DNA from 3 places in the Shewanella eurypsychrophilus genome. Region 2 is predicted to be linked to each of the others. Evidence: predicted binding sites of a transcription regulator. Region 2 holds the regulator's gene; each other region holds the start of a gene.

Region 1 (8,232 bases), 1.8 Mb from region 2:
CCACAATGACACTCAGCCCAAGTAACAACCAGGGATGAGCTGTGAGCTCATTGTTGGCAATACTTATCGGCTTAGTGTTATTGATTAAATGTTTATTGGGAACAGCCATCGTCGCTGGAGATTTAGTCATGATTCTCTCCAAGATGACCGTGATGCTTGTTATCACTGTTATCGTCGCCCTTCAGAAAACCATTCTTATGACCTTTCATATGACCTTTCTCGTAGCCATTCTCGTAGCCATTCTCGTAACCATAGTAGTAACAGATCTGTGGGTTACCATGCTGCGGATGTTGACTAATCTGGGCGCAGACTCCAAAAACCTGACCAATCGTCTCCTCTGTCAATACTTGCTGAGGGGTTCCGTAAGCTATGCCCTTACCTGCTTCGAGTAACAGTAAGCTGTCACACATAGCACTAGCAAGATTTAGGTCATGAATGGAGGTGATCACAGTGATACCTATGGAATGTAATAACTCCATAATTTGAATTTGATAACGAATATCCAAATGATTAGTCGGTTCATCTAAGATAAGTAATTTTGGTTGCTGCACTATCGCTCGTGCTATTAAGGCTCTTTGCTTTTCACCGCCTGACAAATGTTCATAACATTGACTGGCTTTATCAGTTAAACCGACCTTTTCCAATGCATCGGCAATTAACACGCGGTCGGCAGCATTAGTGAAGCCAAAAGGACCTTTATGGGGCGTCAAGCCGATTGCCACCAGCTGTGCAGTGGTGAGTTCAAAATGTTGCGGCGTATCTTGTAATACTACCGCCACTTCTCTGGCAAAAGCCTTAGACGTAAAGTCTGCAATATCTCGTTCAAATAACTGGATCTTGCCGCAATCTGGCTGAATATATCGATACAAACAACGAAGCAAGGTGGACTTCCCGGCACCATTGGGGCCGATGATACCCAGCATTTCACCAGCTGATACCGAAAAATTGATATGAGAAAGGATCGAGCGTCCATCGACCTGCCAGCTTAGATCGGATACGTCTAATGCTAGCTCAGATGTGCTATTTGAAGTTAAGCCTGAAACTAATGACATCTATGGCTCCCCCGAGTTACCCGCTCGAGTATTAACGCGACAAAATGTGGCAGGTATCCTGACTTATGTTTTAAAGAAGTAACTAACAGCTAAGATGACGACCCCAGGTCTATCGCTTCGCGGACAGCTTCGCCTATTCGACGGGCTTTGCCCTGATAGGTAAGCGTCACCTTTTCTGTAGGAGGGGACTTTAGCCCCGATGAGCATGAGTCCATTCTCTCCCGGCTAAAGCCGGTCCTACAGCGCAGCGTCATCTCGGCTCAACCAGCGCAGCGTCATCTCAGCTCAACCAGCGTAGCGCCATCTTAGCTCTAATACTTCTTTAAAAACACTTACAGTTGCGGGCACAGCTTGGGCTTCAGATAGGCTAATAAGCTAGACACTAGGACTATCTTCCCAATTCCCTTTTAAGTTTGAGTTAGCAAGCTAACCATCAGAAAAACAAATGGCTCGTTCTGCTCTCAACACCTCATTTTGTGAGCTTTAAACAGCCTTTTGTAAAAAAGGAATGCGTAACAAGCTCTAATGGTCGCTATTATGCCGATTTTACCGGCCTTAGCAAATTGTACCTGTAATGTGACTATTGATTTAGGCTATGGTTTAGATAAAGGATTTAATTGATAGGGCTAATCATGGCCCCAATGTAATTTAGTAAATTGTCCTTGAGCTGAGCTAAAAACAGAAATCTTCACTACCGAGGCGTAGGCGAGAGACAGTTGAGTATAGAAACCTGCCGCACCACTGACACCCAGCGCTCTGGACATTAAGTGACGAATCACTCCTGCATGAGTAATAAACAGTAAGGTTTGTCCGGCATAATCCGTCAATACTGACTGCCATAATGTGTCAATTCTTGACTCAAAATCCAGCATAGACTCACCATCTGGTGGCGTCATTGCCCAAGGGTTTTTCCAGTACATCTCTATCATTTGTGCGTTAGTCTGATACAGGCTCTCTAACGTTTCTCCGTCCCACTCACCGAAATTAATCTCCTTTAACGCACTATCTAATTTCAGCGGTACGCCACTCTTCAAATAAAGGCTCAAGCCAAACTCACTACAACGACGCAGAGGAGAGGAAAAAATATGATTAAACTCAACGTTATGATTTTCAGTTAACTGCTCGAACGCAGTCTTCATCTGAAAAAGGCCCGTTGGGCTAATCGCTACATCGGTATGCCCTCGAAGTATTTTGCCACCTTCACATTCACCATGTCGCAGCAGATAAAATACCGTGGTATTTTCACCTTTAGATTGTTCGATAGACATAAAACACCAATTCCATTAAAAAGATATCGACAATAATAGGGATTGAGATAGAGAACGCTCATATCAAGTGTATAAGCATGATTAGGATAAATTTAATTGGCTAAAAAATCTATGGGGAGTCTAGTCTCGGTCGACTTTTCTTCTATCCTCTACGTCCCCCTCAGTGGCCTCTAAAACATTGACCGCATTTTTATTATCAAAATTCTGTGGGAATCGAATATGGTAACAAAGCCCATTACCTATCGATGTTTCAATTTCAACCTTTCCTTTAAGTTTCTGCGTCACCAAGTTATACACTAAGTGCGCCCCCAATCCGCTGCCACCTTCATTGCGCTTGGTGGTATAGAAGGGATCGAAAAGATTTTTGATCCCTTTCTCATCTAAACCTATGCCGTCATCGCTAAAATCCATGACCACCCAACCGTTTTCAGCCGATAACTCGATAATAATATTACCCGCCTGTTCGGGTCTAAAGGCATGTAGAATACTATTCATAATCAAGTTGGTCATGATTTGAGATAACACGCCAGGATAGGTATTACAGGTGATGACTTTCGAGCTCTTTATTTGAATCTGATGTATTGTTTTCTTCAATTCTGGACGTAATGACATCAATATTTCATCTAAATATTCTTCAATTTTAAATTCACGGATCGCCTCACTGGATTGGTCTACTGCCACCCGTTTAAAGCTTTGGATAAGCTTAGAGGCTCGGGCATTATTCTTCAAAATAATATCCATCGCCTCGGTACAGGTTTGCATAAAGCCTTCAAACTCCTCTTCACTAAGTTCACCTGCAGCAAACATTTTCTTCAGCCCTACCACTTCATCATGTAGGTGTGATGCTGCGGTGACGCACACTCCAATAGGTGTATTAATCTCATGAGCAATACCCGCCACCATCTTACCCAATGACGCCTGTTTTTCAGTTTCAACCAGTTGAGACTGCGCTTTTTGTAATTGCTCTAAGGTGGTTTGCAGCTCTTGAGTTCGTTCGGTAACGATCCCCTCCATCTGCTCAGAGTAACGCTGAGCCAGCAGCTCCTTCTCTTTTGAGTAATTCAACTGCTGCCTGAGCTGCGCTGGACTGATCTTAAGCTGAGCGAGTAACTGGCCATAATAACGCTCTAAGGTTTTACTCTCTTGTTCAGAATAGATATTAGATTGCAACACCACCATATGTGCCACAGCGGCTCCGGTTATACCGCTTAACACACGCTCAGTGGTACGTTCTAAATTGGCCAACTCCTGAACATTAATCAGTTCAGCCTCACTCAGCTCTGCCTCTGCGAGGCAGGCCGCTAATTTAATATCTGCGAATTCTGGGGTGAGATACTGGCTAAAAATGCCTTTTAATAGTCCAAGCTTAGGCGCTAGATCGATATTTCTAGGTAAGGCATCCATGATGGCTTCATCTTCGGCGACCCGTTCAGCCATCACATCCATAAACTCGGCATTGTAACGCTTCTCCTCGCCAGACACTTTGGAATACAAGCTGCCAAGTACCAGCGCCGAAATATTGGCTACCATCGACCAAAATGCACCGTGGCTAATCTTGTGCATGTCTGTACCTAACAAATGCTCAGGATGCAGCCAAGCGATATCGAAGGGCCCCGAAATTAAAATATCGGCATTAAGCCAGCCACTCTTCATGATTGCGGGTAGTAACAAACAATACGCCCAGATCCCAAAGCCGGCACACAAGCCAGCAAAGGCACCTTTTGCTGTCACCTGTGGCCAATAAAGACCCGCAATAACTAAAGGAAGAAACTGCAATACAGCCGCGAATGAGAGCATCCCCATGTTCACCAACATGTATGACTCGCCTAAATAGAGATAGAACACCTGCCCAGCACCGAGGACAATAAACACCGCCAGCCAACGAGACTGCAGCAAGTACTTCTTCAATCGACTATCAGGCCTGAACCATTGTAAAATGGGCAGCACCAAGTGATTGCTGAACATGGTTGATAATGTCATACCTGACACCATCAACATGGCCATAGACGCAGAGAAACCACCGATAAAGACAAACACAGTCAACGCCTTCTGCTCGGCCAACATAGGGATGGCCAACATATAGCTGTCTGCAGTTTCAGGCCCTAATAACAACATGCCGGCAGCGGCGATTGGCGTAACAAATAGGGTCATTAACATCAGATAGATGGGTAGCCACCACTGGATCTTTTTAACATGATTGGGTTCAGGATTTTCAACCACCATGACATGAAACTGACGAGGCAACAGCATAAAGGCTGAACCTGCCAAGATAAGATAACTAAACCAGGTCATAAACTCAGGTTTCGACACCATCTGCTGCGCGGCATCAGGCATCTCGGTCTCTAGCAGACGGAAGATTTCCAGCGGGGAATCGAACATAAAAAAGCAGATAAACACGCCGACCGATAACATGGCTAGCAGCTTTACTATGCCTTCAACGGCTAGCGCCAGCATCATGCCAGGATGTCGCTCTGTGGGGTCTAAATGACGGATACCAAAAACAATGGTAAAAAGCGCAACGCCTAACCAGACCAACCAGGCTGTCATGCCTGCACCTTCAGTCTCCGCACCGAGCACAAGGTCAATAGAAGTATTAATAGCTTTAAGCTGCAGCGCCAAATATGGCACGATCCCTATCATGGCGACTAACGCCGCGAGTCCGGCGAGAAACACGCTGCGATTGTATCTGGCAGAAAGAAAATCGGCGATACTGGTGACTCGATAGATCTGTTTAATCAATAAAACCCGCTGCATCAAAGGCCAGATCACCAGCATGAGTAGCGTTGGCCCTAAGTAGATAGATAGCATCAAGATACTGGAACGTGTGGCAATCCCCACACTGCCGAAGAAGGTCCAACTGGTACAATAGATAGCTAAAGAGAGGGTATAAACGATGGCGCTCGTGGTCAGCTTCTTTGCTCTTTCACTGCCTGACTCAGCCCAAGTCGCAATCACATAAAGTATTCCCACATAGCCTAATATGACCAGTAGTAAACCCGTAGGACTCATCATACCTTTACCTCCACAGGGAGGCTGAATAAGTTGAAGAGATTGAAGTGAACTAGGTCATATCGAATACCTACATAACCTACTGTTATGTGAAGTAGCAAACCCGTCGGACTCATCATACTTTTACCTCCACAGGGAGGCTGAATACAGCAAAGGCCACTGATGCCGTTCCACTGCTAGCTGGCACATTTAAGCTGAGGATATGATGAAACCGAATTTCATGTCTTAACGTCATCGATAAACTTATTTAGACAAGGCATATAAAAATAGGATTAAAGAGAACCAAATCAGGCTGATGCTTATTAATATTGCTGACAAACTAGAAACAAGGTTATTGGCCACAGGCCAAGAGACAATAAGTAGCCAACTCACTAGGATCAGCAACCTAAAGGCTACCTGATTATTATTTTTACTCCACACAAGTTGTTCTCCAGCAAAGAGCCTGCTTAAAGCATAGTTCAGCACCCGAAAAGAGTGGCAGAATCATTCACAAAAGGGATACGTTGCAGCTTAATATTTATACTAACAAGTCGGCTCGACACATAGCCGAGTCTGGTTTAGTATAGACGTCTATACGTATAAACATCCAAAACTCACAAGTAATAAATTGTCCAATAAGCGCACAATTATTAGTGATACATTGTTAGTTTAGCGCTTCAAATTAAGCAGTTTTGTAGTTAAGGCAGGTAGATTTTATGACCACTGGCACCCTAAGCACCACACAAATAAAACAAAAAGGTCAACAACTCGAACTACAGATCACTAAGCAGCTCATCGAGGGAATACTGATCCTAGATGGCGCCATGGGCACCATGATCCAGGACCGTAGATTTAGCGAGGAAGATTTTCGCGGCGAGCAGTTCAAAGAATGGCATTGCGATGTAAAGGGTAACAACGACATGTTGGTGCTCACCCAAAGCGATGCTATCAAACAGATCCATAAAGATTACCTGCTTGCCGGCGCCGATATTATCGAGACCAATACCTTCAATGCGACCCGTATCGCCATGGCCGATTACGACATGCAGGAGTTCTCGGCCTCTATCAATCTTGAAGGTGCACGCTTAGCGCGCTCAGCTGCCGATGAAGTCGAGGCTGAAACGGGTCGCCATTGTTATGTTGCCGGGGTCTTAGGCCCAACTAACAGAACCTGCTCTATTAGCCCGGATGTGAATGACCCAGGCTATCGTAACGTCAGCTTCGATGAGCTGGTCGAGGCATATGTCGAATCCATTAACGCCTTAGTTTCTGGTGGCGCCGATATCATCATGGTGGAAACCATCTTCGATACTCTCAACGCCAAAGCCGCACTGTTTGCTATCGAAACGGTATTTGATGAACAAGACTTCCGCTTACCTATCATGATCTCAGGTACCATTACCGATGCCTCGGGTCGAACGCTCACCGGACAAACTACCGAAGCCTTCTACAACTCACTGCGCCACGTTAAGCCACTGTCTATCGGCCTTAACTGTGCCCTTGGGCCAAAAGAGCTGCGCCCCTATGTCGAAGAGCTATCCAAAATTTCTGAGTGTTTTGTCTCTGCCCACCCAAATGCAGGCCTGCCCAACGAGTTTGGCGGCTATGATGAGAGCCCAGAGCAGATGGCTGAGATTATCGAGGAGTGGGCTCAAGAGGGCTTTCTCAACATTATCGGTGGCTGTTGTGGTACCACACCGGATCATATCCGAGTTATTCGCGAAGCCGTTATCCAGCACCCTGCCCGCCCGCTACCGGATATTCCGGTGGCTTGTCGACTATCGGGTCTTGAGCCGCTCACCATCGATGAGAATTCGCTATTTCTCAACGTCGGTGAGCGAACTAACGTCACTGGCTCGGCAAAATTCCTGCGCCTGATTAAAACAGGCGAGTTCGAAGAGGCGCTATCGGTTGCCCGCGATCAGGTCGAAAACGGCGCGCAGATCATCGATATCAATATGGATGAGGGCATGCTCGATGGCGTCGAGATCATGCATAAATTCCTTAATTTAATCGCCTCTGAGCCTGATATCTCCCGGGTGCCGATCATGATTGACTCCTCTAAATGGGAAGTGATCGAGGCCGGACTTAAATGTATTCAGGGTAAAGGCATCGTTAACTCTATTTCGCTCAAAGAGGGCGAAGAGAAGTTTATCCAGCAGGCCAAGCTCGTGAAACGCTACGGCGCCGCAGCCATTATCATGGCGTTCGATGAAAAGGGCCAGGCCGATACTAAGGCGCGTAAGATAGAGATATGTACCCGTGCCTATCGGGTATTGGTAGATAAGGTGGGCTTCCCGCCAGAAGATATTATTTTTGACCCCAACATCTTCGCCATTGCAACAGGTATCGAAGAGCACGACAACTACGCCGTCGACTTTATCGAGGCCACGGCCGAGATAAAACGCACCTTGCCCCACGCAATGATCTCCGGCGGTGTATCGAATGTCTCCTTCTCGTTCCGCGGTAATAACCCAGTACGCGAAGCCATCCACGCCGTGTTCCTCTATCACGCCATTCAAGCTGGCATGGATATGGGTATCGTTAACGCCGGACAGCTGGCGATTTATGACGATATCGACCCTGAGCTCAAGAAAAAGGTCGAGGCCATAGTCGGCAATTTTCCTTGCACCGCCGTCGATAAGAATGGCGATGCCACCAATAACACCGAACTGTTATTAGAAGTGGCGGAGAAATTCCGCGGCGACGGCAGCCAAAACGTCAAGAAAGAAGATCTCGAATGGCGCAGCTGGGAGGTCAATAAACGCCTGGCTCACGCCCTAGTGAAAGGCATCACAGATTATATCGACCAAGACACGGAAGAGGCGCGAGCAGCCTCTAGCCGTCCGCTGGATGTGATCGAAGGCGCTTTGATGGACGGCATGAATGTGGTCGGTGACCTATTCGGCTCGGGTAAGATGTTC
Region 2 (8,232 bases):
GTGGCTTATGACTGGGATAGTCTTACGCTAACTTCGGATATAGATCTTAATGATCATAAACGCTTTAAAGAGTTTAGTGGTACTCAGTATTGGCGTGTAGGAGGAGAGTTGAAGGCGACAGATTGGTTTGCACTGCGTCTAGGTTACCGCCATGACATGAAAGATAATACCGCTAACATCTACTCATTAGGCACTGGCTTTGAATTCGGGCGAGTATTTTATCTCGACTTAACTGGCATGCTAGGTAGCGACGATGCCATCGGCGGGGTTTTACAAACGTCATATCATTTTTAAGAGCAGTTTCGAGGGCGCGACTGCGTCGCTGCGAGGCCGCTTCGCTATGAGTTCGTAAACTCACTTCGAGAGCGGGAACAAGTTCCCTTCGAGTTCGCCAACAAGTTGGCTGCGAGCAAAGAGTAGCAGCCTTTGGCCTGTCTTTTCTCGCAGCAGCTTTGCTGCGTCCTCGCAGGGCGAAGCCCGCACTCGAAGGCCACAGGCCGTCCTCGCAGTGACGAAGTCACGTCCTCGCAGCAGCTTTGCTGCGTCCTCGTAGGGCGAAGCCCGAACTCGTACCTTCTCTTAGCCTAATTCCATTATCGACTTTGCCGCCAATACCGTCGCACAGATTGAACATAATATGAGTGTTGCTTTGCGAGTCCTATCTTTATCAATTCGTCCAACCAGTCTTCCTGCTACTAAGTAACCTAAAATTACAGAGGGTAGCAGCATTAGCGATAGCCAGAGGTGCTTAATACTCAGTAAGCCAGTGATTGCCAGAATAGCTAGAGCTATCATGGAGCTGAAGATAAAGAAAGCCGATAAGGCGGCTCTAAACTGACGGGCATCTTTTCCTGAAAGGAGAATTGCCAGTGGTGGGCCACCGATAGCGGCGATATTGCCAAATACACCAGATATTATGCCTGCGCCAAATAGGCTCTTACGATTCACGGCTATGTTGAGCTTCAGCAAACTCAATATGACTGCCGTGGCAACAATACCCGATATAGCCAGCCCAAGAATGGCTTGTGGTGCATATATCAATAACCCTGCACCGATAAACCCTCCAGGTATTCGCCCAAGTAACGCATATTGCAAGCCATTAAACTCAAGGGCGCCTCGCTCTCGAAATAGGGTCAACAAGGAGATAGAGAAACCCATCATGATAACGGGGGCAGGCACCAATTCAGGATCGACAATATACAGTAGGGGAGAGGCGACGATGGCTAAACCGAAACCGATAAGGCTCTGTGTCAACGCGCCGCAGAAGATGATAAGGGAGGCTAGCGCTAGTGTCGTCGGATCTATCATTGCAAACACGGCGATTTCTCTCAATATTGGGCGATGTCTTGCTAAAACAACTAAGGATCGCATGGCGATCCTTAGTATATGACTGGTAAAGCGTTAAGTGAGTAGGGTTACTCTACATCTTCCCATTCGATACCCATCTGATCCATCAAGCGCTTCACTTCGGCTGGAATGGTATCTGGTTTATCTTTAGATAGATCATCATCGTTAGGCAGAGGTTGGCCTGTGTAAGCATGCAAAAATGCCTCACATAACAGCTCGCTGTTAGTGGCGTGACGCAGGTTATTGACCTGACGGCGGGTGCGTTCGTCGGTAAGAACCTTAAGTACCTTCAAGGGAATAGACACAGTAATTTTCTTTACTTGTTCATTCTTCTTGCCGTGTTCAGCATATGGGCTGATGTAATCGCCATTCCACTCAGTCATTGACTCACCTGTAAATTCAAAATTCGGGGCAGATTTTAACCCTTTAAATTGTGCAGTCAAATTATTGCCTCTTATTTATGACAATTGCAAATAGATTTCTACAAGTTTGGACGTCTAAACGGCTATAACTGGTTGACGCTGGCCTTTCGCTTAGGTACATTTAGACGTCCAGACATCTCTTTCCACTTTTTGTGGTCAGTATGGTGTTCAGTAAATAGTTTAGGAGTAGTAGATGACCGAACGTAAGTTAGCCACAATTGCAGTGCGCCAAGGGATTGAGTCCGATACCCAACATGGTGCCGTGGTGCCCCCTATCTATTTATCTACTAACTACTCCTTCGATGGGCATAAGAATCCCAGAGACTTTGATTACAGCCGCTCAGGTAATCCTACCCGTTCGATTTTAGGTGATGCGATTGCCGGACTCGAAAAAGGGGCGACAGGGGTTGTGACTTGCACAGGTATGGCAGCAATCACATTGGTGACCAGCTTGCTTGGCCCTGATGATCTGCTCGTGGTACCCCATGATTGTTATGGTGGTAGCTACCGTCTGTTTACCAACTTAGCCAAAAAAGGGGCCTTTAAGCTAGCCGTTGTCGATCAGACTGACAATAAAGCGCTTAATGCTGCGATAGCGCAAAAACCTAAGATGGTCTGGCTGGAAACGCCCTCTAACCCTCTGCTAAGAGTGGTTGATATCGAAGAGATCGCTAAAGCCTGTAAGGCCGTCGATGCGTTAGTTGTGGTAGATAATACCTTCCTGTCACCTATTCTGCAGCAGCCCTTGCTACTGGGCGCCGATATTGTTATTCACTCCACCACTAAATACATCAATGGTCACAGCGATGTGGTTGGTGGCGCCGTAGTAGCCAAAGATGCAGAACTCGGCGAGTTGCTTCACTGGTGGTCAAATACCTTAGGGCTGACGGGGTCGGCGTTTGATAGCTATCTGACCCTTCGCGGTATTCGCACCTTAGCGGTGCGTATTCGTGAGCATCAAGCCAATGCTCAGCGTGTTTTAGCTGTGTTAACTAACAGCAATGCGGTCGATAAGGTGTATTATCCAGGTCTTGCCGATCACCCTGGCCATGAGATTGCCGCTAAGCAGCAAAGAGGCTTCGGTGCCATGATCAGCTTCGAGCTTAAAGGTGGAGAAGATGAGCTGGTAGCATTTCTTGACAAATTATCTGTGTTTTCTGTCGCAGAAAGTTTAGGTGGGGTAGAGAGTTTAGTCGCGGTTCCTGCGACAATGACTCACAGAGCTATGGAGCCAGAGGCTCGAGCAGAAGCTGGGGTTAAAGAGACCCTAATCCGTCTTTCAGTGGGTATCGAAGATGCCGACGATTTAGTTGCCGATATTGAAGCTGGACTTGCCGCAGCGGCAAGTTGTTAATTTCGGTAGATAGGAGTTAAAGATGGCGCGTTGTCATTTGCATAAATTTGGTGGTTCTAGCTTAGCGGATGCAGATTGCTACCGCCGTGTTGCTCATATCCTTCTCACTCACGGCAATAGCGATGATCTCGTCGTTGTATCGGCTGCGGGTAAGAGCACTAATTTTCTTTATAAGCTACTAGAACTCAAAGACACTAAGCAGTTGTGGCAAGAAGAGCTACAAGTGCTGATTAGCTTTCAACAGAATCTGATCGAACAGTTGCTCTCTAATGAGCAAGCAAGAAGCTTAAGGGAACGCTTATCTATTGATAAATATCAATTAATTAGTTTGTTCTCATTAGATATTCTTAATGAATATAAACGCAGTGAAGTGGTGAGCTTCGGCGAGCGTTGGTCTGCGCGTTTACTCGCGGCCTTATTGAGAGAGTCTGGTGTTGCGGCGTCGGATATTGATGCAAGAAGCTTATTGATTGCCGATGAAGGTGCCGTTCCTCAAATCAGGCTCGATGAATCCCGCGAACGCGTACAGGCATCAGTTGCGAATCACCCTAATGAGCGTTTGATTATCACAGGCTTTATCTGTGCAAACAGGCACGGTGAGACCTTGCTATTGGGTCGTAACGGCTCAGATTACAGTGCAACCTTGATTGCCAGCTTAGCCGATATTGAACGTGTGACTATCTGGACCGATGTTGAAGGTGTCTTTAATGCCGATCCGAACAAGATTAACGATGCTAAGCTGCTTAAGAGTCTCTCTTTAGATGAGGCTAACCGTTTAGCACACTTAGGCTCACCAGTACTGCATAACCGCTCACTACAGCCATTATTTGATACCCAAGTGAGTCTGGCAGTACGTTCAAGCTATGCATCTCACACTGACTTTACGCTCATCGCGCCTAAGAGTTCTCAAGCTAGCGCGCCAGTGGTGACAAACCTTCCGAGTGTGTCGCTATTTACCTTCAGAATTGCCAGTGATATTGCAAATCTAGCAGACTTGCTCGAAGAGGCGGGTCTGTTGCCGCTTGCTCATTGGAAGCTGGCACATAATTGCGTCGAACTTGCCTTTACTCACGAGAATCAGAAACAGGTTCAAGCAATTTTAGAAACCGAAGCGCTGGGGATCTCAGACTTAAGTCAGAGAGATGATTTAGGCTTAGTGGCGTTAGTGAGCGCCGATGCAGGGCTTTATCGACGCGGCTTTGCCCGATTGTTAAGTCGTGATGCCAGACCGCTATTTAAAGATGGCTTAAGTTTGGTGACCTTAGTACCAACATCGCAAGTCAATTTACTCACTCAGAAGGTGCATCGTCGCTGCGCTGGACCGCGTAAGCGCATCGGTGTGTTGTTATTGGGTATTGGTAATATTGGTGAGGCCTGGATCGATCTGTTTAGCCGAGCTTGCGTCGCGTTAAATAAAGAGTTAGAAGCCAGCGTTGAGCTAGTAGGGCTACTTAGCTCTAAGAAGGCTTTGTTAAAAGAAGAAGGTATCGAGCTAGATTCTTGGAAAGAGGTATTTGAGCAACAGGCTACACCTTGGTTATATGATCATATGTTTGAGCAGTTACAAGCGCTCGATTGTGATGAGATCATCGCCTTAGATATCAGTGCCAGTGCCGATTTGACTCTGCAATACCCTGAGTTTTTCTCTCGTGGGATCCATGTGGTTAGTGCGAACAAGCTAGCGGGATCTGGTCCTTTGGCTTTTTATCGTGAACTTAAACAGCAACTGGGTAATCGCAGACTGTTCTGGCGCTATAATGCGAGTTGTGGGGCAGGTTTACCTGTGCAGCACGCGCTTAATGACCTACATAACAGCGGTGACACCATTGAGGCTGTTGGCGGGATCTTCTCGGGAACCTTATGCTGGTTGTTTGAGAAATATGACGCTAAAAAACCTTTCTCTGAACTGGTGTTAGAAGCCAAGGGCTTAGGGATCACTGAGCCAGATCCTCGTGATGATCTTTCCGGTCGTGATATGCAGCGTAAGTTGCTTATTCTGGCTCGCGAGATAGGTCATGAGATAGAGCTTGAAGATATCGAGCTTAACTCATTAGTGCCTGCGGACTTAGCCGATATTCCATTAGATCAGTTCTTAAGCCGGATCTCAGAACTTGATGGACAGATGCTGCAACAGTTTCAAGCCGCAGCAGAGCAAAACAAGGTATTGAGATATGTCGCTGGGCTTGATGTTGTCGATGGGCAACTAAAAGCCGCTGTCGGTATCGAGTGGGTCGATTGTGAGCATGCCTATGCCAATCTGACCCCAGGCGATAATGTGTTTGTGATCCGTAGTGTCTTTTATCAGGACAACCCTTTGATTATCAGAGGGCCAGGTGCAGGACGAGAAGTGACTGCAGCGGCTGTGCAATCAGATCTTGCGCAGATTTGTCGGGATTTGGTGCAGGAATAAAGCAGGACGCTGCGCTTCGAGTTCGTTCGCAGGCTCACTGCGAGAGCGCTGCGCTACGAGAACGGGAACAAGTTCCCTTCGAGTTCGCCAACAAGTTGGCTACGAGATAAAAGCCAAATCTTGTCCTCGCAGGAACGAAGTTCCGTCCTCGAAGGCGTTTCTCAGCCGTTCTCGCAGCTGCTTTTCTTCGAGTATGTTCGCAGGCTCACTGCGAGAGCGCTGCGCTACGAGAACGGGAACAAGTTCCCTTCGAGTTCGCCAACAAGTTGGCTACGAGATAAAAGCCAAATCTTGTCCTCGCAGGGCGAAGCCCGTCCTCGGAGGCGCTTTCCAGCCGAACTCGCAGTGACGAAGTCACGTTCTCGTAGCAGCTTTTTTTCAAGCTGGCTGCGAGTAAGATCAAAAGCTTTTAAGCTTCTGACTTTTCTTTTCCTCGTAGTCGCAAAGCGACGTACTCGGAGGTGCTTTCTGCCGTTCTCGGAGGGCGAAGCCCGTACTCGAAGGCGTTTCATAGCCGAACTCGCATCCTCGCATCCTCGCAGTGACGAAGTCACGTCCTCGCAGCAGCTTCGCTGCGTCCTCTAGCGACAGCGTCGCGTCTTCATTATATCTTATTAATATTTAGTCCCCTGTTTGCTATTGACTTCAATCTCATTTTCTCTAGTATGGACATATAGACGTCCAAACGTCTAAAAAGATTTGTACTAGGTATCTTATACAGTAGGTATCCATTACCGCTAGTGCGAGCGTTTAGATAGCTAATTTGTAAAGTGTCGTAAAGGGATAAGAAATGGGTTTTCATCATGCACAACATGCAACATCACTAAACCAGAGCTTGGCTGAGCTGAATGGTGATATTAACGTTTCTTTTGAATTTTTCCCTCCTGCTTCACCTGAGATGGAAAAGATCCTCTGGAATTCAGTTAGACGACTAGAGCCGCTCAATCCAAAATTTGTTTCTGTCACTTACGGTGCTAACTCTGGCGTTCGTGACCGTACCCATGGGGTTATTGAGCGTATTCAGAAAGAGACTGATCTGGTTGCTGCGCCGCACCTGACATTAGTCGACGCAAGTGATGAGGAGCTAAAAGAGCTTGCTAAACATTACTGGAACACTGGTATTCGCGATATTGTTGCGCTTCGTGGCGATCTGCCCGAGGGTAGCCCGAGGCCGACTCGTTTCGCTAATGACTTAGTACGTCTACTACGCTCAGTCGCCGACTTTGATATCTCAGTGGCTGCCTATCCCGAAGTGCATCCTGATGCGAGAAATGCCCAGGCAGATCTGATTAATCTAAAGAAGAAGATCGATGCAGGTGCTAACCGTGCAATTACCCAGTTTTTCTTCGATGTAGAGTCTTACTTAAGGTTCCGCGATCGTTGTGTTGCTGCAGGTATTGATGTCGAAATTGTCCCAGGTATTCTTCCGGTAACTAACTTTAAGCAACTTAAGCGCTTTGCTGGCATGACTAACGTCTCTATTCCTAGCTGGTTACACAAACAGTTCGAAGGCTTAGATGATGATCCGGCCACTCGTCAGATGGTAGGTGCTAACGTAGCTATCGACATGGTTAAGGTGTTGTCCCGCGAAGGCGTAAAAGATTTCCACTTTTATACCCTTAACCGTGCTGAGTTAACTTATGCCATTTGTCACACCTTAGGCGTACGTCCTGGGCGATAAATTTTAGCCGCTAGGTTATAAACCTATAAAGTGACAATTCGAATGCCCACTCTTTTGAGTGGGCATTTTTGTCTGGAATTAGATATTTATCGAAACTTCATGTTAGTTTTAGATCAAGCAAACATTTATACCGATTGGTATTAGGTATTAGATATTTAGGGAAGAATGTCATGAGAATTCTAGTCGTACTCATTTTATCTGGATGCATTACGGCGTGTAGCGGGGTTAGGTTCCAATCGAATATCAGCCCTGATTTAGCTGAACATGCTCAAAGCGTTGCGAACGCTGATAAAGTTGTCGAATACAGTGTGGAGGAGATCCAGCGCTATCAAGCAAGGGATTTAGGGCTATTAGTTGCTTCTTCATGTCAGCAAGAACTGCTCTCAGCTAAACCTTCCAAGTATTCTATTAAGCGCGACCTTAAATATCAGACTCAGAACTTAGGTGGCAATGGATTTGTCATCATGGAATGCAGTAATGATAGGTATGCTGGTTGTTATGCTTATTTGGAGTGTAGAGCGCTAGCCTATGACGTTGATTATGGCAGTCGTTAACTTGGGTTAAAATAGAATGATACAAGTAAAACATAGATACAAAGCGAGCTGTCACTGTGGTGAAGTTGTGCTTAAATTAACCTTACCCGAAGGCTTAGTGGACCCTCGTCGATGTGATTGTTCTATGTGTAGGCGTCGTGGGACAATAGTCGCTTCAGTCCCCTTAGCTGATCTTGAAGTGGTTAAAGGGCAAGAGTTACTCACTCTTTATCAGTTTAATACTCATAGCGCTAAACACTTTTTCTGCTCAAAATGTGGGATTTACACCCATCATCAAAGACGCTCTAATCCCCACCATTATGCATTTAATGTGGCTTGCTTAGATGGTGACGATCCCTTCTCACTGCATCAACTACTGAAAGAAGGCGTTACGTTAAAAGATGGGGTTAATCATCCAAGTGACACACCTACTTATGACTAACTCAAGAGCAATTCATGAGTGAAACATGTGTACTAATGAATAA
Region 3 (8,232 bases), 900 kb from region 2:
CCTGTACATTGACGGTTATAATGTCTTGTTCAGGAAGCCAAGGTAATTGTGGATCATAGCTATTAAGCCCAGTGTTTACGACGACAAGATGCGCGCCGCCCATACTTTGCCATACGTGTTCCAGAGTGGTAATGATATCTTGGGGCTGTTCAATCTTGAGTGGATATACTTGAGCTTTAGTCGCAAGGGTCTCAGTGAACTCTTTCAGAGATTCAGGATCTTGTGCAAGTAAGGCTAGCTCAACACCTTGCTCTGCAAGTTGTTTGGCTATTTCGCGACTCAAAAGTGAGTTCGCGCCCACAATAATGGCAGTTGCTTTGGTCATTAGGCTATTCGACGTCAAATGGGTGACTCATGATAGGGAGATATTACACAGAGGACAAGATGAATAGCTAAAGGCTGTGATGCGTGAGGTTTATCCTGTTCAGTTGTCGATGGCAAACACATAAATATAAATAATAAGAGTTTGAGAAATACCCTAGCTGCATGTATCCCGTAGATACCATATACTGGTGTTCATATATTCAAATCATCATCAATATCGAGCGAATAATGGAAGTCGAGCTACTTGAAATTCGAAATTTCATCCGCCAGTACCCACCTTTTGATCAACTGCCAGAAAAAGCGTTAATCGAAGTGTCAAAAAGTGTCGAGATCTCATACTACCGAGCTGACAGTATGATCATTGAATTTGATGATAAAATACACGACCTCTTTATGATCCGCAGTGGCGTGGTCGAGATATATCGTCGTACTGGTGAGCTGTATAACCGCCTTGACCAAGGTTGCTTATTTGGGCAAATGGGGTTGCTGACCAGTAATAAAGTTCGTTATCCAGCCAAATCGCTTAAAGACACGCTTTTATACTGCATTCCAGAAAATATTTTTGATGAATTTTGCGAGCGTTATGATGTCTTTGCCGACTTTGTTGAAGTAGAAGGCAGTATCAGATTACAGCAAGCTGTTGAAGATAATAGTGATGATGCTAATTCACTGACCACATCCAAGGTAAAGACCTTACTCAGTGGCGAGCCTGTGATGCTCCCTACCACCACCACAATTCGGAACGTGGCCAAAATTATGTCAGCAGAGAATGTCTCTGCTGCAATTATCAATGATCCAAACCTCTCCGATGAAGGTGGTAATAGCTTTGTGGGCATTATTACTGAGCGCGATTTGTGCTCAAAAGTGATCGCGCAAGGGTTAGATGTCGATACCCAAGTGGTCGAGGTGATGTCTACAGAACTCATCTCTTTGGATCACAATGCCTATATCTTTGAAGCTATGCTGCTAATGCTTCGTTATAACGTTCACCACCTGCCTATTTTAAAAAATAAACAACCCATTGGCTTAATTGAAGTCAGCGATATCATTCGTTATGAGTCTCAAAACAGCTTGTTGTTTGTCAGTAGTATTTTTCAGCAAAACAGCATTGAAGATTTGATCATGCTATCGAATCAACTCAAAGACTGTTTTGTTCGTATGATAAACGAAGATGCCAACTCGCATATGGTGGGTCGAGCCATGTCTGAAATCGGCCGAAGTTTTAAACAGCGTCTGCTTGAATTGGCTGAAGAAAAATTGGGGCCGCCGCCTGTACCGTACTGCTTCTTAGCGCTTGGCTCAATGGCCCGCGATGAACAGCTTATCGTGACGGATCAAGATAATGCACTGATCCTCGATAACGAGTATCAAGAGTCACTCCACGGCGACTACTTCAAAGCTCTGGCAACCTATGTTTGTGATGGTTTAGCCGCTTGCGGCTACACTTATTGTACTGGCGACATCATGGCAACCAATCCTGAGTATCGAAAAACACAACTTCAATGGGAAGCGTGTTTTTCCGATTGGATTGAAAACCCAAACCCGCAAGCTTTGCTTAATTGCTCTATATTTTTCGATCTTTACGGTGTGTATGGCAGACCCAAATGGGCTGAACAGTTGAACGCCTTTATCCTGAGGAAGGCGAAAAAGAACAACCGTTTCTTGGCCTGTCTTGCTAGAAATGCATTAAACCGCACACCACCACTTGGTTTTTTTAAAGACTTTGTGATGGAAAAAGATGGTCGCCATAACAACTCGATTAATTTAAAAAGGCGAGGTACAGCACCTTTAGCCGACCTCATTCGAGTGCACGCCCTTGCTATCGGATCTCAATCGCAGAATTCATTTGATCGATTAGAAGACATCATCGAAGCGGGGATTTTACCCCCATTAAAGGGTAAAGATCTGCAACATGCGATGGAGTTTATCTCTTTGGTTCGCATTCGCCACCAAGCACTAGACATTGAGTCAGATCAAGAGCCTGATAACAATATCGAGCCTGAAAACATGTCCGATTTTGAAAGGCGTAATCTAAAAGATGCCTTTTTGGTCTTAAGTAGTGCGCAAAACTTTTTAAAGTTTCGCTACAGTGCCAACAGCATGCAGGGGTAAGTAATGCGCAATTTCAGTAATCAAGATATCTTAAACTGGAAAGCTTTTTTGAAAATTAAAGCGCTAGAAAGTAAAGATAGCCGATTGACTAAATTTTATAATGCCAGCACTTACCATGAGGAGATCAAACTTAAGGATATTGATTTTGTTGCCTTAGATTTTGAAACCACAGGTCTTGATGCAGATCAAAACAGCATTATAAGCATTGGGCTAGTCCCTTTTACACTGCAACGAATCGCTTGTAGACAGGCGAAACACTGGTTTATAACGCCGGAAGATAAACTCCAAGAAGATTCAATTATTATCCATGGTATTACCCACTCAGATTTGAAAGGTGCGCCGGATCTACAGCGTATCTTAGAGCAGTTATTGGATGAGCTGGCTGGGAAAATTGTGGTGGTGCATTATCGCAGAATTGAACGTGATTTTTTAGATGCTGCACTTAGAAGTTTGTTCAAAGAAGGCATTGTTTTTCCCGTCATCGATACCATGCAAATTGAAGCCGATATCCAGCAGGCTCGGCCGAAAAAAATCATAGATTGGTTTAAAAATACCCGTCCAGAATCGATACGTCTTGCTAATAGTCGCACTCGCTATAATCTACCAACCTATCCGCCACATGATGCCTTGACCGATGCAATTGCGACTGCTGAGCTACTGCAAGCGCAAATCTACCACCACTTCAGCCCAGACACACCTATCAAGAAGTTGTGGTTATAAAGCTCGATCTATAAATCAGGGTTATAATTCAGGGCTATAAAAAAACCGAGTGATGCCTTATTTACAAAATAAGTCATCACTCGGTTTATATTTTATTTATCAGTTCAGAACATTAACGAAGACGTCTTTCTGTTCGTAATCCCATGATTAAACTGACGCACATCACTAACAAAATAATGGTGAACGGCAAGGCGGTTGAAATGGCACCCGCTTGCAAGGCTTCAATGGCTTCTGTGCCACCGACCCAAACCAAAGCCGCAGCAATCGCGCCTTCGATAAATGCCCAAAACACACGCTGAGGAACAGGCGCATCGACTTTACCACCCGATGTAATGCTATCAATAACCAGTGAACCAGAATCTGATGAGGTCACAAAGAAGACCAGCACTAACACAATGGCAAGTAGAGACAAGATGCTACCCATTGGCAATGCGTCAAACATTTGGAACATTGCAAGTGGCACTTCTGTTAAACCTTTTTCGCCTAACGTACCGACTTTATTCATGACTTGATTAATCGCAACACCACCAAATACTGACATCCAAAGTGTAGTCACTACCGTTGGTACAATTAGCACAGCTGTCATAAACTCACGAATCGTACGTCCACGTGAAATACGCGCAATAAACATGCCGACAAAAGGAGACCATGAAATCCACCATGCCCAATAGAAAACGGTCCAGCCATGCATCCAAGCTTCGTCTTCACGACCAATAGGGTTACTTAATGGAATAATGTTTTCAATGTATCCCATAACAGTGATTGGAATGGTTCCCATGGATACTGCAAAAGTAACTAAAATTACAAACAGTACTAATGCAAGCGCCAACAGCATATTGACATTACTGATGATCTTGACACCGCCATCAATACCACGGATCACCGATACAACGGCCAATAGCGTCACTATGAATATGATGGCGATTTGAAGCATTAAGCCGTTTTCAATACCGAACACATGGTGGAAACCACTCGCGGCTTGCTGTGCACCAAGTCCAAGAGATGTCGCAAGACCAAATAGAGTGGCAAGCACAGCGAGAATATCAACAACATGCCCTGGCCAGCCCCAAGTACGGTCGCCTAGGATTGGATAAAAGACTGAACGCATGGAAAGCGGTAAGCCTTTATTATAAGCGAAAAATGCTAAAGACAGTGACACCACGCCGTAAATCGCCCATGGGTGAAGCCCCCAGTGGAACATTGTGGCACCAAGAGCCAGCTTAGCGGCTTCTGCTGTGTTTGGCTCAACATTAAGCGGTGTTTCGTACCAACCCGTAAAGTAGGCAACAGGTTCTGCAACCCCCCAAAACATTAATCCAATACCCATGCCTGCAGCAAATAACATTGCTATCCATGACATCATCGAGTAATCGGTTTTTGCTTCATCACCACCTAAACGGATTTTTCCATATGGGGAGACAATCATTGCCAAACAAAACAGGACAAAGATATTGGCAGACCACATAAACAAACCATCGAATGCCCCAATGATCTGCCATTTTATGCCATCTAATACGGATTTTGATGTTTCAGGTTCGACCAGCAATATGGCTATTAAGAAGAGTCCAATTAAGGCTGCGCTGATCCCAAAAACAGGGTTGTGAACATCAAAACCCCATTTTTGAATATTATCTTGCCCGACTGTGTAATCGGTATTATCAATACTGTATTTATCTTTTCTTGTATTCATTGATCCTCGTTTAGAACAACTTTCATTCGAAAAATGTGGCTTTATTTTACTTTATTAGGCGGCGACTTGCAGCCTAATGCTGAAAGCAATCACGTCTTATGCCATTTTTAGACAAAAGATTAAATAATTCTTGCTTCAAGTTCTTAGTTAGTTGACCCATTAAGTGTTAAATCTATCGAATTTTAGGGACATTCTTGTGTCAGCGACGGCGATGACCCAAGGCATTCCAAATCGAACAAAGAACCTGCTTGTAAATAGCCAAGTATAGATGCGGTTGTTACAGTTCGTAGGCAGAATAGAATAACATTAGAGTCAGTACTTTATGATGGACGTATGGACATCTAGAGGTCTTGATGTATGATTAGGAGATAAACGATTAATCAATAGAGAGAGGATGAGACGCAGTATGCCGGTTAAAATTCCCGATAATCTGCCTGCAGCAGGCATTTTAGAGTCAGAGAATATTTTCGTTATGTCCGAAACTCGGGCAGCCAATCAGGACATACGTCCGATGAAAGTATTGATCCTCAATTTGATGCCAAATAAAATTGAGACAGAAACTCAATTGCTGCGTTTACTAGGAAACACACCACTGCAGGTGGATGTGGATCTGCTCAGAATCCATGATAAAGAGTCTAAACACACGTCTATCGATCATATGAATAACTTCTATCGTGATTTTGAGGCCATTCGCCAAAAAAATTATGATGGGTTGATTATCACAGGCGCACCGCTAGGTCAGATTGAATTTGAAGATGTGACTTACTGGGACCATATCAGAGAGATCATAGATTGGTCACAACGACATGTGACTTCTGTGCTATTTCTTTGTTGGGCTGCTCATGCTGCTCTCTATCATTTGTATGGTTTAAACAGAAAGCTATTAGAATCTAAGCGCTCTGGCGTCTTCCTTCATCGACGCACCAATAAGCATTTCCCTTTGCTACGGGGTTTCGATGATGAGTTTCTAGCACCTCACTCCCGTTTCGCACAAATCGATGTGGCTGCACTTAAGGCTCATCCTGCGCTGCAGGTATTAACTGAGTCTGATGAAGCGGGTGCATACATGGTGCTGAGTACAAATAGTCGAAATCTATTTGTGATGGGACACCCTGAATATCAAAAGATGACTTTGAAAGATGAGTATTTACGCGATCTTGCTGAAGGGCTCAATCCTGATATTCCGCAAAACTATTTTAGAGATAATGATCCAGATAAAGAGCCTGTAGCTCGCTGGCATGGCCATGGAAGCTTACTGGTCAGTAATTGGCTTAACTATTACGTTTATCAGTTAACGCCCTATAACCTAGATGATATGAGTGCTATTGCCCCTTGGGAAGCAGATGTTAAGTGAGTCGTAAGTAGTGAGTATCAGTTAACGTCTCATATTAATCTTGATGATATGAGTGCGATTGACCCTTAGTAAGCAGATGTTTAGCGAGTCGTAAGTAGGGAGTTGTGAGTATCAGTTAACGTCTCATATTAATCTTGATGATATGAGTGCTATTGCCCCTTGGGAAGCAGATGTTAAGTGAGTCGTAAGTAGTGAGTATCAGTTAACGTCTCATATTAATCTTGATGATATGAGTGCTATTACGCCTTGGGAAGCAGATGTTTAGTGAGTCGTAAGTAGTGAGTATCAGTTAACGTCTCATATTAACCTAGACGATATGAGTGCGATTGCCCCTTGGGAAGCAGATGTTTAGTGAGTCGTAAGTAGTGAGTTGTGAGTATCAGTTAACGTCTCATATTAATCTTGATGATATGAGTGCGATTGCCCCTTGGGAAGCAGATGTTTAGTGAGCCATATTTTTACTCGATTCAACTTGCTAACAATAAAAATCATTTTCTATGATTTTTATTGTTAATCCTTTAGGCTGTGTTTGTTTGCCATTTCTGCTGCGTAGTCGCTTATACATACAGTAAAAGAGTAAAGACTCGCTGCAGAAGCAAGCATGAAAGGTCAATAGACCTTAGCTTGTTCGTCGTCATTCCACATACTCCTTCCGCTGGTAAATATTCCCTACGATTAAATTTATCTGTGTAAATTTTGAGTGACAATAATCCCCCTTGGTCACTAATCTTATATTTCTCATTACGCTTGCTTTACGTTCGCGTAAACGTCAGAGTGCTATTCTTTAGTTATAAACTTGAACTAGATCACCTATTTTTAGTTAGCGATAAACGACGGAGCAGATAATGAGTACTGAACAATTAAGCCAAGAGATCGTCATCGTAGCGGCAAAGCGTACCCCAATGGGTGGCTTTCAAGGATCCCTATCTTCCGTTCCGTCTCCAAAGTTGGCTGCGACAGCGATTAAGAGCTTAATGGTACAAACTGGGGTGGCTGCAGAGTCTATCGATGAAGTCTTGATGGGTTGTGTACTGCCTGCTGGCCTTGGTCAAGCGCCGGCACGTCAGGCGACCTTAGGTGCAGGTTTACCGCTTTGTGTTGGCGCAACCACTGTCAATAAGGTATGTGGTTCAGGCATGAAGACGGTTATGTTAGCCCATGATCTTATCAAGGCTGGTAGTGCCGAAATTGTGATCGCTGGCGGCATGGAAAGTATGAGCCTAGCGCCTTACTTACTCGATAAAGCCCGCAGTGGTATGCGTATGGGCCACGGTAAGGTGATGGACCACATGTTCCTCGATGGTCTTGAAGATGCTTATACCGGTGGTGCTATGGGCACATTTGCTCAAAATACTGCAGATGAATTTAAAATCACCCGTGAACAGATGGATGCTTTCTCTCTGAGTTCATTAGATAAAGCCAATAAAGCTATCGACTCAGGTGCTTTTAAAGCAGAAATAGCGCCAGTCACAGTTTCGAGCCGACGCGGTGACACCCTTGTCGATACCGATGAGCAACCAGGTAATGCACGTCCCGATAAAATTCCCACACTGCGTCCAGCATTTGCTAAAGACGGTACCATTACGGCGGCAAACTCAAGTTCTATTTCTGATGGCGCCGCTGCACTAATGCTGATGACCGCAAAGCAGGCCAACGTGTTAGGTTTGCCAATACTTGCTAGCATCAAGGGCCACACGACTCATGCGCAAGAGCCTTCTCTGTTTACCACGGCACCGGTCGGCGCCATGAACAAGTTACTCGATAAGGTGAATTGGAGTAAGGATGACGTGGATCTATTCGAGATCAACGAAGCCTTCGCCATGGTAACCATGTTGGCTATCTCAGAGCTGTCTTTAGATGCATCCAAAGTGAATGTTAATGGCGGTGCGTGTGCGTTGGGCCATCCTATCGGTTGCTCTGGTTCACGTTTATTAGTCACTCTAATTCATGCCCTCAAGGCGCGCGGCCTCAAACGTGGTGTTGCATCACTGTGTATCGGTGGCGGTGAAGCCACTGCGATGGCTATTGAGGT

Evidence for each region. Region 2 encodes MetJ, which represses methionine synthesis genes. Its sites were predicted from a motif close to TAGACGTCTAGACGTCTA; they were not measured.
Region 1: a site for MetJ is predicted at 5,893-5,910, ahead of metH (methionine synthase). Genes of this name have one in related genera too.
Region 3: a site for MetJ is predicted at 5,173-5,190, ahead of metA (homoserine O-acetyltransferase MetA). Genes of this name have one in related genera too.

The regions. Positions count from the first base shown of each region.
Region 1 is NZ_CP045503.2:4,767,240-4,775,471, forward strand. Features, by position in the region: gene FM038_RS20410 (FecCD family ABC transporter permease) at 1-130, opposite strand, end outside; gene FM038_RS20415 (ABC transporter ATP-binding protein) at 123-1,052, opposite strand; gene FM038_RS20420 (histidine phosphatase family protein) at 1,679-2,320, opposite strand; gene FM038_RS20425 (sensor histidine kinase) at 2,441-5,332, opposite strand; gene metH (methionine synthase) at 6,025-8,232, shown strand, end outside.
Region 2 is NZ_CP045503.2:735,914-744,145, forward strand. Features, by position in the region: gene FM038_RS02970 (conjugal transfer protein TraF) at 1-294, shown strand, start outside; gene FM038_RS02975 (sulfite exporter TauE/SafE family protein) at 580-1,317, opposite strand; gene metJ (met regulon transcriptional regulator MetJ) at 1,416-1,730, opposite strand; gene metB (cystathionine gamma-synthase) at 1,963-3,123, shown strand; gene FM038_RS02990 (bifunctional aspartate kinase/homoserine dehydrogenase II) at 3,146-5,533, shown strand; gene metF (methylenetetrahydrofolate reductase) at 6,324-7,214, shown strand; gene FM038_RS03000 (hypothetical protein) at 7,385-7,768, shown strand; gene FM038_RS03005 (GFA family protein) at 7,785-8,189, shown strand.
Region 3 is NZ_CP045503.2:1,640,333-1,648,564, forward strand. Features, by position in the region: gene FM038_RS06855 (SDR family NAD(P)-dependent oxidoreductase) at 1-325, opposite strand, end outside; gene FM038_RS06860 (DUF294 nucleotidyltransferase-like domain-containing protein) at 553-2,436, shown strand; gene FM038_RS06865 (3'-5' exonuclease) at 2,440-3,156, shown strand; gene FM038_RS06870 (BCCT family transporter) at 3,269-4,846, opposite strand; gene metA (homoserine O-acetyltransferase MetA) at 5,253-6,200, shown strand; gene FM038_RS06880 (thiolase family protein) at 7,046-8,232, shown strand, end outside.